One region of the Mesorhizobium sp. Ca11 genome, then DNA from elsewhere that is predicted to be linked to it. Evidence: riboswitches for the same ligand, from Rfam matches in the RefSeq annotation. Region 1 holds a riboswitch; the other holds the start of a gene.
The links. Region 1 has a riboswitch for S-adenosylmethionine ahead of metX (homoserine O-acetyltransferase MetX). Riboswitches for the same ligand answer to the same signal wherever they lie in the genome.
Positions count from the first base shown of each region.

Region 1 (7,730 bases):
CCTTGTCGTGCTGTTCGCCGCCTATAGCGGCGGCTGGTTCTATCTCGCCGACAGGCTCAAGACCGAGGCAGATCAGGCGGTGGCGAGACTGGGCAGCAAAGGGATCGCCGCCGGCTGCGCCAACCTCGCCGTCAGCGGCTACCCGATGAGCTTCACGGTCTCCTGCGACAACATCGCCTATGAAGACGACACCAGGAAGGTCGCCGCCTCCACCGGCAGCTTCAACGCCGTCGCCGGGATCGCCGGACCCTTGTCGCCGGTCGCCGACCTGCGCGGGCCGTTGAGAACGATGGCGCCCGGAATGCCGCCGCTCTGGATCGACTGGGACCGGTTGCAGGCCAATGTCAAAGTGTGGTGGCCGTTGCCAAGGAGCGTTTCCGTGCAGGCTGAAGGCCTGAACGGTCAGACCGACCCGCAGGACGACACGGATCCGATCCAATTGTTCAGCGCCGGCAAGGCGGCCGGCCAATTGCAGCCGGCCGGCCAGGACATCAATTATGTCGGCAGCTTCGGCGACCTGGAGATCAACGCGGATGCCATCGACGGACGCGTGCTGCCGGCGCTGGACGGCAGCGGCGACGTGACGCTGAAGAACGGCGTGGCGCTGATCGCAGCGCCGCCGAAGAGCCTGCGCGGCCAGTCGATCGAGATCGCCAAGCTCGACCTGTCGTCCGGCACGGCGCGCATCATCGTGTCCGGACCGGTCTCCGTCGACGCGGAAGGGCTGGTCAACGGGGACCTGACGATCAAGCTCAAGGACCCGAAAGCGGTGGCATCTATCCTTGCCGGCGCGATTCCCGAGCATAAAAGCGGAATCGAGCAGGGCTTTGCCGCCCTGTCGATGCTTGGAAAAGAACCCTCGATGCCGCTCAAGATCGTCAAGGGCAAGGCCTCGCTGGGCTTCATCCCGCTCGGCAAGATCAAGCCGCTTGAATAGAGCGTGGTCCCGAACCGAAGGTCAGCATAGCAAAAGGTGGGGACCGGTTTTCGGGTGAGATCATGCCGACTGAGAAGAGTAAAGCAACGATGCCGAAGCCGGTCAGACTGCTCAGCGTCGGCGCCTTCACCCTCGATACGATCCTTCGCGTCGAGACGCTGCCCGCGCATCAGGGCAAGTTCATCGCCAGCGACGGCGTCCAGATCGCTTCCGGCATGGCGACGAGCGCCGCCTGCGCCGCTCGGCGTCTCGGCGCCGAGGTCTCGCTTTGGGCAAGCACGGGCGACGATCCGGTCGGCAATCAGCTGATCGCCGACATTCAGGCCGAAGGCGTCGACTGCAGCCTTATCCGCCGTGTTCCCGGCGCGCGATCGGCGCTGGCCGCGATCCTGGTGGATGCGCATGGCGAGCGCGTCATCGTTCCCTTCTATGACAAAAAGGCGCAAGCCGATCCCGAGGCGCTGCCGCTCGCCGACCTCTCCGCCTTCGACGCCGTGCTGGTGGATGTCCGCTGGCCGGGCGCCGCGGCGCTGGCTCTGGGCGCGGCCAGATCGACCGGCCGTCCGGCGATCCTGGACGCCGACACCGCGCCGATCGAGGTGCTGGAGCGGCTGTTGCCCTTGGCCTCGCACATCGTCGCTTCCGAACCGGCGGCGCGCATCGTCTGCGGCCACGCGCTCGACCCAGAAAGCGCCTGCGCCGACCTCGCTTCGCGCACCGATGCCTTTGTCGCGGTGACCGGCGGCGCGGCCGGCACCTGGTGGCACGACCGCGCGACTCGGCGCGTGCGCCATGTCGAGGCGCCGAAGGTCAAGGCGATCGACACGCTCGCCGCCGGCGATGTCTTCCACGGCGCCTTCGCCGTCGGCCTCGCCGAGGCCCTGCCCATGGAGGAAGCCCTGCGCTTTGCCAGCGCCGCCGCGGCGCTCAAATGCCTGCGCTTCGGCGGCCGCCTCGGCGCGCCGGATCGGGCCGAAACGCTGGCGATGATGGCGGCGCACTGGCCGCCAGCCCAGGGCTAGAACGCAAAAGTATCTCGGCTATTTCCGCGAAATCGGCACAAATGCTGGGGTTGGCGTAAGCCGCTCAACCTCGTCATTCCAGGGCGGAGCAGTCGCGAGGCGGCGTCGCGGAGACCCTGGAATCCATTCCGTGACCTGAGCCATGGAACGCGGCGGAGCAGAATTCTGCACCGCGACAGCGCTCGGAAGTCACGGAATGGATCCTCGGGTCTGCGCGGGTCGCTTCGCTCCTTGCTCCGCCCGTGGATGACGATCGCGATGGGCGTTTCGGCCAATCTCCAGCGCATGCGCCTGCCCAGGCTGACAGGTCAATCCACGCCAGAGAACGAGGGAAAAGCCTAAGGCTTGGCCGGGTGCTCGACCGCCTGGCGGCCAAAATCCGGCACATCGATATCCTGGCCGGCCTCGATGATCGAACGGCGGATTGCGCGGGTGCGGGTGAAGAGGTCGAACAGCTTCTCGCCGTCGCCCCAGCGGATCGCCCGCTGCAGTGAGGCCAGATCCTCCGAGAAACGCGCCAGCATCTCCAGGATCGCGTCCTTGTTGTGCAGGCACACGTCCCGCCACATGGTCGGGTCGGAGGCGGCAAGACGGGTGAAGTCGCGGAAGCCGGAAGCGGAATATTTGATGACTTCGCTCTTGGTCACCGCTTCCAGATCGTCCGCCGTGCCGACGATGTTGTAGGCGATGATATGCGGCAGATGCGAAACGATCGCGAGCGTCATGTCGTGGTGCTGCGGGTCCATCGTGTCGATGTTGGAGCCGCAGCGCTGCCAGAATTCCGAAAGCGTCTCGAGCGCGGCGGAATCGGTTCCCGGCAGCGGCGTGAAGATGCACCAGCGGTTCTCGAAGAGATCGGCAAAGCCGGCATCGGGTCCGGACTTTTCCGTGCCGGCCAACGGATGTCCGGGGATGAAGTGCACGCCTTCGGGCACATGCGGCTGCATTTGCGCGATGACGGAGGCTTTGGTCGAGCCGACATCGGTGAGGATGGCGCCCTTCTTCAGCGCAGGCGCGATCTCGGCCGCAACCTCGCCGGACGAGCCGACCGGAACCGAGACGATGACGAGATCGGCGTCACGCACCGCTTGGCTGGCGTCGGTGCTGTAAGAATCGCCAAGGCCAAGCTCCTCGGCGCGCTCGAGCGTCGAAGCGCTACGCGTCGCTATGGCGATATGGCGCGCCAGGCCCTCGCGGCGGATGACGCGGGCGAGCGACGAGCCGATAAGGCCGATGCCGACCAGCGCTATTTTCTCGAACATCGGTGATGCCATGGTGTCTAGCTTTTCAGGAAGGTCTTCAGCGCATCGATGACGCCGCGATTGGCTTCCTCGGTGCCGACGCTCATGCGCAGCGCATTGGGGAAGCCGTAGCCGGTGACGCGGCGCAGGATGTAGCCGCGCGCGCTCAGATAATCGTCCGCCGCCGCCGCCGAATGTTTCTTGCCGTCGGGAAAATGGATCAGCACGAAATTGCCGACGCTGGGCGTGACGCGCAGGCCGAGCCCGGTCAGCTCGGCGCTGAGCCAAGCCAGCCATTTCTCGTTATGCGCCACGCTGCGCTCGATATGGGCGCGGTCGCGGATCGCGGCGATGCCGGCCTCGATCGCTGTGGCGTTGACGTTGAAGGGGCCGCGAACGCGGTTGATCGCATCGACGATATGCGCCGGCCCGTACATCCAGCCGATACGCGCGCCGCCGAGGCCGAGCTTGGAGAAGGTGCGGGTCATCACCACGTTCTCGGAGCTGCCCGCCAGCTCGATGCCGGCCTCGTAGTCGTTGCGCCGCACATATTCAGCATAGGCCGCGTCGAGCACCAGGAGCACGTTCTTCGGCAATGCAGCGTGCAGCCGGCGCACTTCCTGGAACGGCACATAGGTGCCCGTCGGATTGTTGGGATTGGCGAGGAACACGATCCGCGTCGCCGGCGTCACCGCCGCGAGAATCGCGTCGATGTCGGCGCGCTCGTCGGTCTCCTTGACCGCCACCGGCTTGGCGCCCGCCGCCTGGATATAGATCTTGTAGACCATGAAGGCGTGCTCGGTGAACACGGCCTCGTCGCCCGGCGCGAGATAGGTCTGCGCCAGCAATCCCAGGATCTCGTCGGAGCCGTTGGAGCAGATGATGTTGGCCGGATTCAGCCCATGCACCTCAGCGATCGCCTCGCGCAGCCGCCGCGCCGTGCCGTCCGGATAGACATCGAGCTTCGCCGCCACCTCGCGCGCAGCCTCGATCGCCTTAGGCGAGGGCCCGAGCGGATTTTCGTTCGCCGACAGCTTGTAGACTTTCGTCACGCCGGCCGGCGCGTTGCTTTTTCCCGGCACATAGGCCTCGATGTCCATGATGCCCGCGCGGGGCGTCGGACGGGGCTGATCCTGCTTCATGTCACAAATCCGTCGAGAAGGCCTTCAAGGCCGCAGCGGAAATACAGGCCACGGGCTGGAATGTCGAGGGCCGGCGCCTGGCACCCGTATCCGGTCGCGAGGAGGCCACCCGTTGACGAAGCGCGGCGCTGGTCCTAGAAGGATTGCCAGACTCCCGTGGTGATTTGGCCGGTCGGCTTGCAGCCACGTTAAACAACTCGCTAAAGGGCCGTTTGCAACCTGTAACCGGCTTTGCGACGGCAATGCCGGTTTTTTATTGTCCGCTGCCGGCCGGACACCGCGTCGGGACGAGTCCGATGCGGGACAGGATGAGGACGGACATGGCCGCTCAGCGTGCTGCAAGAACCAACGACGAGGCCGACCATCCGTCGAGCCCGGTGCTGCGGTTCGGCCCGGACAAGCCGCTGAAGCTCGACGCCGGAACGCTGCTCTCGCCCTTCCAGATTGCCTACCAGACCTATGGCACGCTCAACGACGCGCGCTCCAACGCCATCCTCGTCTGCCACGCGCTGACCGGCGACCAGCACGTCGCCAACACCAATCCGGTGACCGGCAAGCCGGGCTGGTGGGAGGTTCTGATCGGCCCCGGCAGGATCATCGACACCAACCGTTTCTTCGTCATCTGCTCCAACGTCGTCGGCGGCTGCCTCGGCTCGACCGGCCCGGCCTCGACCAACCCGGCGACCGGCAAGCCCTACGGGCTCGACCTGCCGATCATCACCATACGCGACATGGTGCGCGCGCAGACGATGCTGGTCGATCATTTCGGCATCGAGAAGCTGTTTTGCGTGCTTGGCGGCTCGATGGGCGGCATGCAGGTTCTGGAATGGGCGGCGAGCCATTCGGAGCGCGTGTTCTGCGTCCTGCCCATCGCCACCGGCGCCCGCCATTCCTCGCAGAACATCGCCTTCCATGAAGTCGGCCGACAGGCCGTCATGGCCGATCCCGACTGGCATGGCGGCAAATATCTCGATTTCGGCAAGCGGCCGGAAAAAGGGCTCGCCGTCGCGCGCATGGCCGCTCACATCACCTACCTTTCGGAAGCCGCGCTCCACCGCAAGTTCGGCCGCAATTTGCAGGACCGCGAGGCGCTGACCTTCGGCTTCGACGCCGATTTCCAGATCGAGAGCTATCTGCGCCATCAGGGCATGACTTTCGTCGACCGCTTCGACGCCAATTCCTACCTCTATCTGACCCGCGCGATGGACTATTTCGACCTTGCCGCCGATCACGGCGGGCGCCTCGCCGACGCCTTCGCCGGCACCAAGACGCGTTTTTGCCTGGTTTCCTTCACCAGCGACTGGCTGTTCCCGACCGAGGAGAGCCGATCGATCGTGCATGCCTTGAACGCGGCGGGCGCTTCCGTCTCCTTCGTCGAGATCGAAACCGATCGCGGCCACGACGCCTTCCTGCTCGACGAGCCGGAACTGTTCGCGGCCATCAACGGCTTCATCGCCTCCGCCGCCCGCGCCAGGGGGCTAAGTCTATGACCCCGAACCGAAGGTCAGCGAACGCAAAAAGTCGCCGACTTTTCGGACCGGCATCATGCGCTATGCAGGAGGCGAAGCCATGAGCGTCAATCGCGCCCAGCGTGTCGACCTCGAGGTCGTCACCGATCTCATCCCGGCCAATTCGCGCGTCCTCGATGTCGGCTCGGGCGACGGACTGCTTCTGGAACTCCTGCAGGAGACCAAGCAGGTCGACGGCCGCGGGCTGGAACTGTCGCAGCGCGGCGTCAACGAATGCGTGGCGCGCGGCCTTTCCGTCGTCCAGGGCGATGCCGACAAGGACCTCGAATTCTATCCCGACAAGGGCTTCGACTTCGTCGTGCTCTCACAGACCCTGCAGGCGACCCGGAACCCGAAGCTGGTGCTCGACGAGCTGCTTCGTATCGGCAACCGCGCCATCGTCTCCTTCCCCAATTTCGGCCACTGGCGCGTGCGCTTCTCGCTGTTGGTCAAGGGCAGGATGCCGGTCACCAAGGACCTGCCCTACTCCTGGTACGACACGCCCAACATCCATTTCTGCACCATCCGCGACTTCGTCAACCTCTGCGAGGAACTCGGCGCGACCGTCGAGAAGGCAACCGCGCTCGACGCCAACGGCCAGAAGATCGGCCTGTCGATGCCCTGGTGGTTCTGGAATTTTTTTGGTCAGCAGGCGGTGTTTTTGCTGAGGCGATGACGGAAATTCGTTTCTTTCGTCGATCGCCGGCAGTGGTGGAAATCCCCCCGAATATTCTTTCCGAAATACGGGCGGGAATTCTCGTCTGCACATCGCCGCGCAGCGGTCATCTTGCAGGTTTGATGGTTTCCGCCGGGCTGGGCCATCCGCTGGAATGGTTCGGCGGCGACGTCTGCTGGAGCTGCCGGATTATCCGCGAGATCCCCGCGCCCAGCTACTGCGTGCGCTGACAGGGGCGGTCCTCTACCGGCGTCTATGCAATCAAGCTCTTTGCGAGTCAGTTCGCACAACTTGCCGATAAGATAACTCATCTGACAAATTCGCAGCGCATAATTGCATCCCGATAGTTTGACAGCATGCTGTTAGGACTATAGCCACTGGGTTGATCAACCGGTTGTGCCGCGATGGCTGAACATCCCACCTATTCTATCGTCTTGGAGATGGAAAATGCCAAATCCATCGACTGGGACGAGATTGGCCTTGGGCTGAAGGCCTTGGCGCGCGAGATCGCCCAGGCTTCCGCTACCGGATTTCCGAAGCCGAAGGTCATAATCTCGCACGGCGGCCTCGAAACTGACGCAGTCTCACTGCGAAGCAGTATCGGAGCTGAAGCGCCACAACTGGAGCAGGTTGCCGATCTGGCCTTCGCGGCGTTCCCTGGCGGCAGATATTACGACCTCAAGAACAACGGCATTCCCTCGTGCGAAGGGAGCGTCCTTGTTTTTCTCGATTCCGATACAGTTCCGGAACGGAACTGGCTCTCAACTCTGCTGAAACCCTTCGTCGACCAGCCTGAAACCATCTGTGTGAATGGACACACCTATCTTTCATACGATGACTTCTTCTCGCGAACCTTCGCGTTGATCTGGTTTTTCCCGATGGCTGAGGGAGACGAGAGATTCGCCTCGAAGCGTGCTCTCAACGCCAACAACATCGCCTTTCGGCATGACTGGATATCCAGTCACCCATTTCCAGTTCACAACGGCTTCAAGGTCTCGTGCACGTTGCTGATGCACCAGCTTTGGAGCGAAGGCCACAAGATAGTCAACGTGGACGCACGCGTTCACCACTACTCGCCGCGGGGCTGGGGGTTCTTCTTTTGGCGCGCGCTGGTAACCGGCAGGGACGCCGATCGAAAATTCGTCGAGCTTCATGCACCTGGCAGGGCTCGGCGTATCGTCAAATCCTTCACGCGCTGGGGGAC
Region 1 covers NZ_JAIUHU010000009.1:168,130-175,859, reverse strand. The annotation lists gene LB538_RS18190 (DUF2125 domain-containing protein) at 1-937, shown strand, start outside; gene LB538_RS18185 (sugar kinase) at 1,027-1,959, shown strand; gene LB538_RS18180 (prephenate/arogenate dehydrogenase family protein) at 2,298-3,233, opposite strand; gene hisC (histidinol-phosphate transaminase) at 3,239-4,342, opposite strand; SAM riboswitch at 4,489-4,566, shown strand; gene metX (homoserine O-acetyltransferase MetX) at 4,663-5,832, shown strand; gene metW (methionine biosynthesis protein MetW) at 5,912-6,526, shown strand; gene LB538_RS18160 (hypothetical protein) at 6,523-6,756, shown strand; gene LB538_RS18155 (glycosyltransferase) at 6,931-7,730, shown strand, end outside.

Region 2 (7,730 bases), on a different contig from region 1:
CCCGATCGGGCTCAACTTGATCTGGGGACATGTGATGCCTATTTGCGGGCCATCACGTAAATCGAACGCGCTTCGACGCATGCGGCTCACCGGGCGGCATGGCTGCGCCCCGGAGTATTGTCATGTTGGAAACCCAGACCTTGGCTGAGCATAAACCCCAACTCGGTGAATTCGGCTTCGCCGGCGACGATCATGTCGTGCCTTATGAGGTCGCGCCGCTCGATGTGCGCGGCCGCACCGTGCAGCTCGGGCCGATGCTCGACGCCATTTTGAGCCGCCACGATTATCCTGAGCCGGTCGCCCGCCTGCTGGCGGAAGCCTGCGTGCTCACCGTGCTGCTCGGCACTTCGCTGAAGTTCGAAGGCAAGTTCATCCTGCAGACCCGCACCGACGGTCCGGTCGACATGCTGGTGGCCGATTTCACCACGCCGCATGCGCTGCGCGCCTATGCGCGCTTCGATGCCGACCGGCTGCAGGCGCTGACCGCCGCCGGCGAGACCTCGCAGCAGACGCTGCTCGGTGACGGCGTCTTGGCCTTGACGATCGACCAGGGCGCGCATACGCAGCGCTACCAGGGCATCGTCCAGCTCGACGGCACCTCGCTCGAGGACGCCGCGCGCACCTATTTCCGGCAGTCGGAGCAGATCCCGACCGATATTAAGATGTCGGTCGCCAAGCTGGTCACGCCCGGTCCGGCCGGCGCGCGCGAGCAATGGCGCGCCGGCGGCATCCTGGCGCAATTCCTGCCGCAATCGCCGGAGCGCATGCGCGTTCCCGATATTTCCGGCGGCGACGGCGATCCGCGTGACGTTGCGGACCAGCCGGCCGACAATTCCTGGCAGGAGTTGCTGGCGCTGCTCGGCACGATCGAGCCGACCGAGTTGATCGACCCGACAGTGGGCGCCGAGCGGTTGCTCTACCGGTTGTTCCACGAACATGGCGTGCGCGTTTTCCGCGGCGTCCCTGTCGCCGACCAGTGCTCCTGCTCGCGCGACAAGATCCGCGGCATTCTCGAAGGCTTTTCGGCTGAGGAGATCAAGGAATCGACCGAGGAGGGCGGCATCCATGTCGCCTGCGAGTTCTGCTCGACCCAATACGACTTCGACCCGGCTGAATTCGCGAAGTGAGCCCTCTTCCTTCTCCCCGTGAAACGGGGAGAAAGAGGCTGTCGCCGACGTCTAATTTACCGTGCGCCTTGTCCCCGGCATATCGAGCGAGAAAGCCGGAATGGCGATATCGAACGTCTCGCCGCGGCCGTTGCGCATCGTGTAGTGGCCGACCATGATGCCTGACGGCGTCGAGAGCGGGCAGCCCGAGGTGTACTGGTAACTGTCGCCGGGATTGAGTTCCGGCTGGTCGCCGACGACGCCGGCGCCGCGCACCTCCTCGACCCGGCCCTGGCCGTCGGTGATGTGCCAGTAGCGCGACACAAGCTGCACGAACTCGTCGGAGCGGTTGTCGATCGTCACCTGATAGCCCCAGACATAGCGGTTCTCGGACGGATCGGAGCGGTCCTCCAGATAGAAGGGCCTGACCAGCACTTCGATGTTGCGCGTCACTGCGCGATACATGGGCCACTCCGGTTGCCGCCGCGGAAAATATGTCACGCTCCGCTCTTGATAGACGCAGCGTCGACCATCCTGCCAGCCTTGTAAGTGCAGGTGCCGAAAAACAATGTCATTTAGGTGACACATCACAATGTTGGTGTGCACAAACCGTGCCGGGCGACTCGGGCGCTCTGTAACAGTTGAAACGGCCGCGTGCGGCCTAAAGCAATTCCAGGAAGGCGCGAGCGGTTAGGCTCGGCGCCTTCGCCGTAGCCTTCCGTCCGGAATTGCGTGAAAACAAGGAGATGGAGTGGGTCGCCGTTTGCGTGAAACGGTGAAACTCTCTATCGGGGGTGACCAGATCTCGATGGAACTGACTATCGCAGCCGGCCTGGCTTCGTCAGCGCTTCTTTCCTTCAATCTCGCCAGCATCCTGCTCGCCTCGTCGCGGCTGAAGCGGCGGCATGTCATCGCGCCGCCCTCCAGCGCGCGGCCGCCGGTCTCCATCATCGTGCCGTCGCGTGGCGTCGAGCCGTTCACGCCGGAGACCTTGCAGCGCGCCTTCTCTCTCGATTGGCCGCGCTATGAGCTGATCTTCTGCGTCGCGCATGCCGAAGACCCGGTGGTCAAGCTGATCGATGCGGCCATCGCACGCCACCCCAAAATTCCCGCGCGGCTGCTGATCGGCGACGATCGGGTCAGCGCCAATCCCAAGCTCAACAACTGCGTCAAGGGCTGGCAGGCGGCGCGGCACGATTGGGTGATCCTCGCCGATTCCAACGTGCTGATGCCGAGAGACTATGTCCAGCACCTGATGGCGGCATGGCGGCCGGATACCGGCCTCGTCTGCTCGACGCCGATCGGCTCGCGGCCGGACGGGTTTTGGGCCGAAGTCGAATGCGCCTTCCTCAACACGCTGCAGGCGCGCTGGCAGTATGCCGGCGAGGCGCTTGGCCTTGGCTTCGCCCAGGGCAAGAGCATGCTGTGGAACAAGCCGATGCTCGATGCCAATGGCGGCATCCAGGCTTTGGCCGCCGAGATCGCCGAGGACGCGGCGGCCACCAAGCTGGTCAACGGCCTGGGGCTCAACGTCAACCTCGTCGCCTCGCCGTTCGAGCAGCCGCTCGGCCAGCGCAGGCTCGCCGAGATCTGGTCGCGCCAGACGCGCTGGGCGCGGCTGCGGCGGGTTACCTTCCCACTGTTCTTCGCGCCGGAGATCCTGACTGGCGCTGCGGTGCCGCTGCTGCTGGCGCTGATTGCAGCGGCAAGCGCCGGCGTCAGCCTGCCCACGACGGCCTTGGGCGTGCTGGCGATCGCCTACCTGCCGGAATGGCTGCTGGCCTTTGCGAAGGGCTGGTATTTGTCGCCGCGCAGCATCATCGCGATGATCGTGCGCGATGCCCTGTTGCCGGCCATCTGGGCGCGCGCCTGGTTCGGCGGCGCCGTCGAATGGCGCGGCAACGCCATGATCATCCGCACCAAGGCGATGACCGAGCTGGAGGAGCTCGCCTAGAGCAATTCCAGGAAAAGTGTGAAACGGTTTTCCGTCCGGAATTGCGGCTCTGGAAGGCTCGGGCCGCGGCGTTCTCAGCCTTCTATTTTGCTGCCTTCAGCGCCTGTTCCACGTCTTCCAGCAGATCGTCGCTGTCCTCCAGGCCAACGGAGAGCCTCAGCGTGCCTGGCCCGATGCCGAGCTCGGCGCGGGCCTCGTCGCTCAGGTTCTTGTGCGTCGTCGTCGCCGGATGGGTGATCAGGCTCTTGGCGTCACCGAGATTGTTCGAGATCAGCACGATGTCGAGCGCGTTCTGGAAGGCAAAGGCCGCCTGCTTGCCGCCTTTGACGTCGAGGCAGATCAGCGTCGAGCCTCCCGACATCTGCTTCTGGACGATATCCGCTTGCGGATGATCGGCGCGGCCCGGATAGATGACGCGGGCGATCTCCGGCCGCTCGGCCAGGAAATCGGCGATCTTGCCGGCGCTCTCCGTCTGCTGGCGCACGCGTAGCGGCAGCGTCTCCAGGCCTTTGAGCAGCGTCCAGGCGTTGAAGGGCGACAGGCTCGGGCCGGTGTGGCGGAAATAGTCGTGCAGGTTCTCGTCGATCCACTTCTTGTCAGACAGGATGACGCCGCCCAGGCAGCGGCCCTGGCCGTCTATATGCTTGGTCGCCGAATAGACGACGATATGGGCGCCGAGCAGCAAGGGCTTCTGCTGCAGCGGCGTGGCGAAGACATTGTCGACGATCAGCCTGGCGCCGATCGAATTGGCGAGCCTGGCGACGGCGGCGATGTCGACCACCTCCAGCGTCGGGTTGGTCGGGCTTTCCAGGAAGAACAGCTTGGTGTTCGGCCTTACCGCCTTTTCCCAATTGGCGATGTCGGTTCCGTCGACCAGCGTCGCCTGGATGCCGTAGCGCGGCGCCAGCGTCTCGACCACCCAGCGGCAGGAGCCGAACAGGGCGCGCGCCGCGACGATATGATCTCCGGCCTTGGCGCTGCAGAGCAGCGCGGCGGTTACTGCGGCCATGCCGGAAGCGGTGGCGCGGGCGTCCTCGGCGCCTTCCAGCGCGCACATGCGCTTTTCGAACATGTCGACGGTCGGGTTGGCGTAGCGCGAATAGATGAAGCCCGGCTCTTCGCCCTTGAAGCGGGCTTCCGCCGCTTGCGCCGTCTCGTAGACATAGCCTTGGGTGAGATACATCGCCTCGGATGTCTCGCCGAAACCGGAACGCAACGTTCCGCCATGCACGAGTGCCGTCTGAGGTTTCCAGTTGCGCTTCTTGGTGCTCATAGCCCTGCTTTCAGACACAAAAAAACCGGCCGCGAAGTCGCAACCGGTCCATATAGCCTTGCGGCTCGACGGTCCTTTAGCGACTTGTTTAACGTGGCTGCAAGCCGACCGGCCAAATCACCACGGGATAACGACCCTTTAGACCCGCGCCGCGCTTGCGTCAATTGCCGGCTTCATTAAGAGGTTTGTACCAGCCCGGCGGCAAGAGTCTGCTTAGATCCTCGCCCGGCCTTGTGAACGGAGCCAGCCTTTGCGGCAAACAGGCATTCTTCCGGATCAGGACATCGCAGCGCTGTTCGAGGCGAAGGCGCTGAAGTCGCCGCGCGCGCTGGACGCCGACCAGATCCAGCCGGCCAGCCTCGATCTAAGGCTCGGCGACAAGGCGTTTCGCGTGCGTGCCTCGTTCCTGCCGGGTCCGGATCATCGGGTCGTCGACAAGCTCGAGCGGCTGAAGCTGCACGAGATCAGCCTTGCAGAGGGCGCGGTGCTGGAAACCGGCTGCGTCTATATCGTGCCGCTGCTCGAGAGCCTGGCGCTGCCTTCGAGCGTGTCGGCCTCGGCCAATCCGAAGAGCTCGACCGGCCGTCTCGACATCTTCACGCGCGTCATGACCGATCGCGGCCATGAGTTCGACAAGATTGCCGCCGGCTACCGCGGGCCGCTCTATCTCGAGGTCAGCCCGCGCACCTTCCCGATCGTCGTGCGCGCCGGCTCGCGGCTGTCGCAGATCCGCTTCCGCACCGGCAACGCGGTGCTCTCGGAGAATGAGCTGCGCGACCTTCACCGCGCCGAGATGCTGGTCGCCACCGAGCCGCCCAATATTTCAGGCGGCGGCATCGCGCTCTCCATCGATCTCGACGGCGACAAGGACGGCCTTGTCGGCTACCGCGGCAAGCACCACACCGGACTGGTCGACGTCGACAAGCGCGCCGCCCAGGATGTCGTCGATTTCTGGGAGCCGATCTACAAGAGCGGCGCCGGCGAACTGGTGCTCGATCCGGACGAATTCTATATCTTGGTCAGCCGAGAAGCTGTGCACGTGCCGCCGCTCTATGCCGCCGAGATGACACCCTTCGATCCGCTGGTCGGCGAGTTCCGCGTCCATTATGCCGGCTTCTTCGATCCGGGCTTCGGCCACTCCGCCGCCGGCGGCAGCGGTAGCCGCGCGGTGCTTGAAGTGCGCAGCCACGAGGTGCCTTTTATCCTCGACCACGGCCAGATCGTCGGCCGTCTCGTCTACGAGCATATGCTGAAACGCCCGCAGGCGCTTTACGGCACCGAACTCGGCTCGAACTATCAGGCGCAGGGCCTGAAGCTCTCCAAGCATTTTCGGGCAGCGCGGTGAGGTCCAAGTGGGGAGATGTCCGGAAGGGGACGCGCCGTCCCATCTGTTCTTCGTCATTCTAGGGCGGAGCAAGGAGCGAAGCGACGCGCGCAGACCCTAGAATCCATGCCGTGACGCCTGAGCGCCGCCACGGTGCCGAACGCTCACCAGCCAATTCCGCGAGAGAACTCGAACCATTCAGGATGATCTTCTGGAGCCTTGGCCGGTCTTGTGCCCGGGCATGCGGTGGGTAAGGTCATTGGCGACACCGAAATAGCGTGCCACCTTCTGGCTCGCGGTCATGTAAACATAGCCTGTCATGTTGCGATCTTAGCTGGCGCTGCGCCAACGGTTATTCTGGACGGCAGCAGTCTACGCCCAATGTCACGGCAGTCATTCTAGGGTCTGCGCGCGTCGCTTCGCTCCTTGCTCCGCCCTAGAATGACGAAGTGGAAGAGGCAGCTTCCTTCGCGCCCCTCTGGCCTGCCAGCCACCGGGAGATCGGCGCTACAGCGCCTTTACCGCCACCTTGACCGGCTTCTCGATCTCCAGCGGATTGCGCAGCGGCAGGCCGAAATCCGGCGCCTCGATCTCGAACATATCGCCGGCCTCGGTCCTGATGCCATCGGCGAAGGAGAGCGTCGCGGTGCCGAACATATGCACATGCACGTCACCCGGCTGGCGGAAGGCCGAATATTTGAAATGGTGGTGCTCGAGATTGGCGATGGTGTGCGACATGTTCGCTTCGCCCGACAGGAACGGCTTTTCCCAGAGCAGCTTGCCGTCGCGCCAGATGCGCGATGCGCCACGGATATCGGCGGGCAGCTCGCCGATCAGGATTTCGGGGCCAAACGAAGCGTTGCGCAGCTTGGAATGGGCGAGGAACAGATAGTTCACCCGTTCGGTGACGTGGTCGGAGAACTCGTTCGACAGCGTGAAGCCGACGCGGAACGGCGCGCCGTCATCGCCGATGACATAGATGCCGGCGATCTCCGGCTCCTCGCCGCCATCCTGCGCGAAGGCCGGCGACATCAGCGGCGCGCCGGGGGCCACCGCCATCGTGCCGTTGCCCTTGTAGAACCATTCCGGCTGCACGCCGACCTGTCCCTTGGCCGGCTTGCCGCCTTCGAGGCCCATGCGGAACATCTTCATGGAATCGGTGAGTTCCGCCTCGCCGCCCTCGCTGAGCTTCTTGTGCATGGAATCGCGCGTCGCCGCGGAACCGAGATGCGTCAGCCCCGTGCCGGTGAGGTGCAGATGCGCCGGGTCCGGATGGTTGATCGGCGAGACCAGCCTGCCCCTCTTATAGGCGGCATCGAGATCGACCGTCTCGCCATAGCCCTTGCGCTCGATCAATGCCTCGAGGCCCGTGCCTGTCCGCGCGGCCTCCATCGCCAGCGAATAGACGCTGCGCGCGCCGTTGATGACCCTGGTCTTGCCGCCGCCATTGCGGGCGACGACGCGGATCGTCTCGGCGTCGTCGAGGATCTGGGAGATCAGCATGTTTGAACCCTCTCTCATCTTGCCTGGCTGCCCGCGGGCAAACCTTGATCGGCGCGGCGCGGAGAAATCCGTGCCACGGTTGAAATTCTTCGTCCGGATTGCGCTCGCGAGCCCGGTCCTTGCCTGGACTTCTTGGCGCCGACGGGTTGCCGGCAGCTTCGCGATCTGAAACCCGTATGCCTCCTTAAGTCAGGTCTTCAGGCCTTGTTCTTGTTGTAGACGTCGAAGATGACGGCGCCGAGCAGCACCAGGCCTTTCACCACCTGCTGCCAGTCGACATTGACGCCCATGATCGACATGCCGTTGTTCATCACGCCCATGATGAAGCCGCCGACGACGGCACCGATCACCTGTCCGACGCCGCCCATTGCCGAGGCGCCGCCGATGAAGACGGCCGCGATGACGTCGAGCTCGCTGCCGAGACCGGCAGCCGGCACGGCCTGGCCGAGGCGCGCCGCGATGATCAGGCCGCCCAGCGCCGAGAGCACGCCCATATTGATGAAGACCAGCAGGGTCAGCCTTTCGGTGTTGATGCCCGAAAGCTGCGCGGCCTTGGCGTTGCCGCCCATG
Region 2 covers NZ_JAIUHU010000007.1:26,737-34,466, forward strand. The annotation lists gene LB538_RS14265 (Hsp33 family molecular chaperone) at 99-1,127, shown strand; gene apaG (Co2+/Mg2+ efflux protein ApaG) at 1,179-1,571, opposite strand; gene LB538_RS14275 (ceramide glucosyltransferase) at 1,915-3,060, shown strand; gene LB538_RS14280 (O-succinylhomoserine sulfhydrylase) at 3,143-4,333, opposite strand; SAM riboswitch at 4,390-4,467, opposite strand; gene LB538_RS14285 (2'-deoxycytidine 5'-triphosphate deaminase) at 4,584-5,678, shown strand; gene LB538_RS29170 (hypothetical protein) at 5,856-5,978, opposite strand; gene araD1 (AraD1 family protein) at 6,165-7,160, opposite strand; gene mmsB (multiple monosaccharide ABC transporter permease) at 7,358-7,730, opposite strand, start outside.
Region 2: it holds a riboswitch for S-adenosylmethionine, as region 1 does, so the genes downstream of both, LB538_RS14280 (O-succinylhomoserine sulfhydrylase) here and metX (homoserine O-acetyltransferase MetX) in region 1, are expected to answer to the same signal.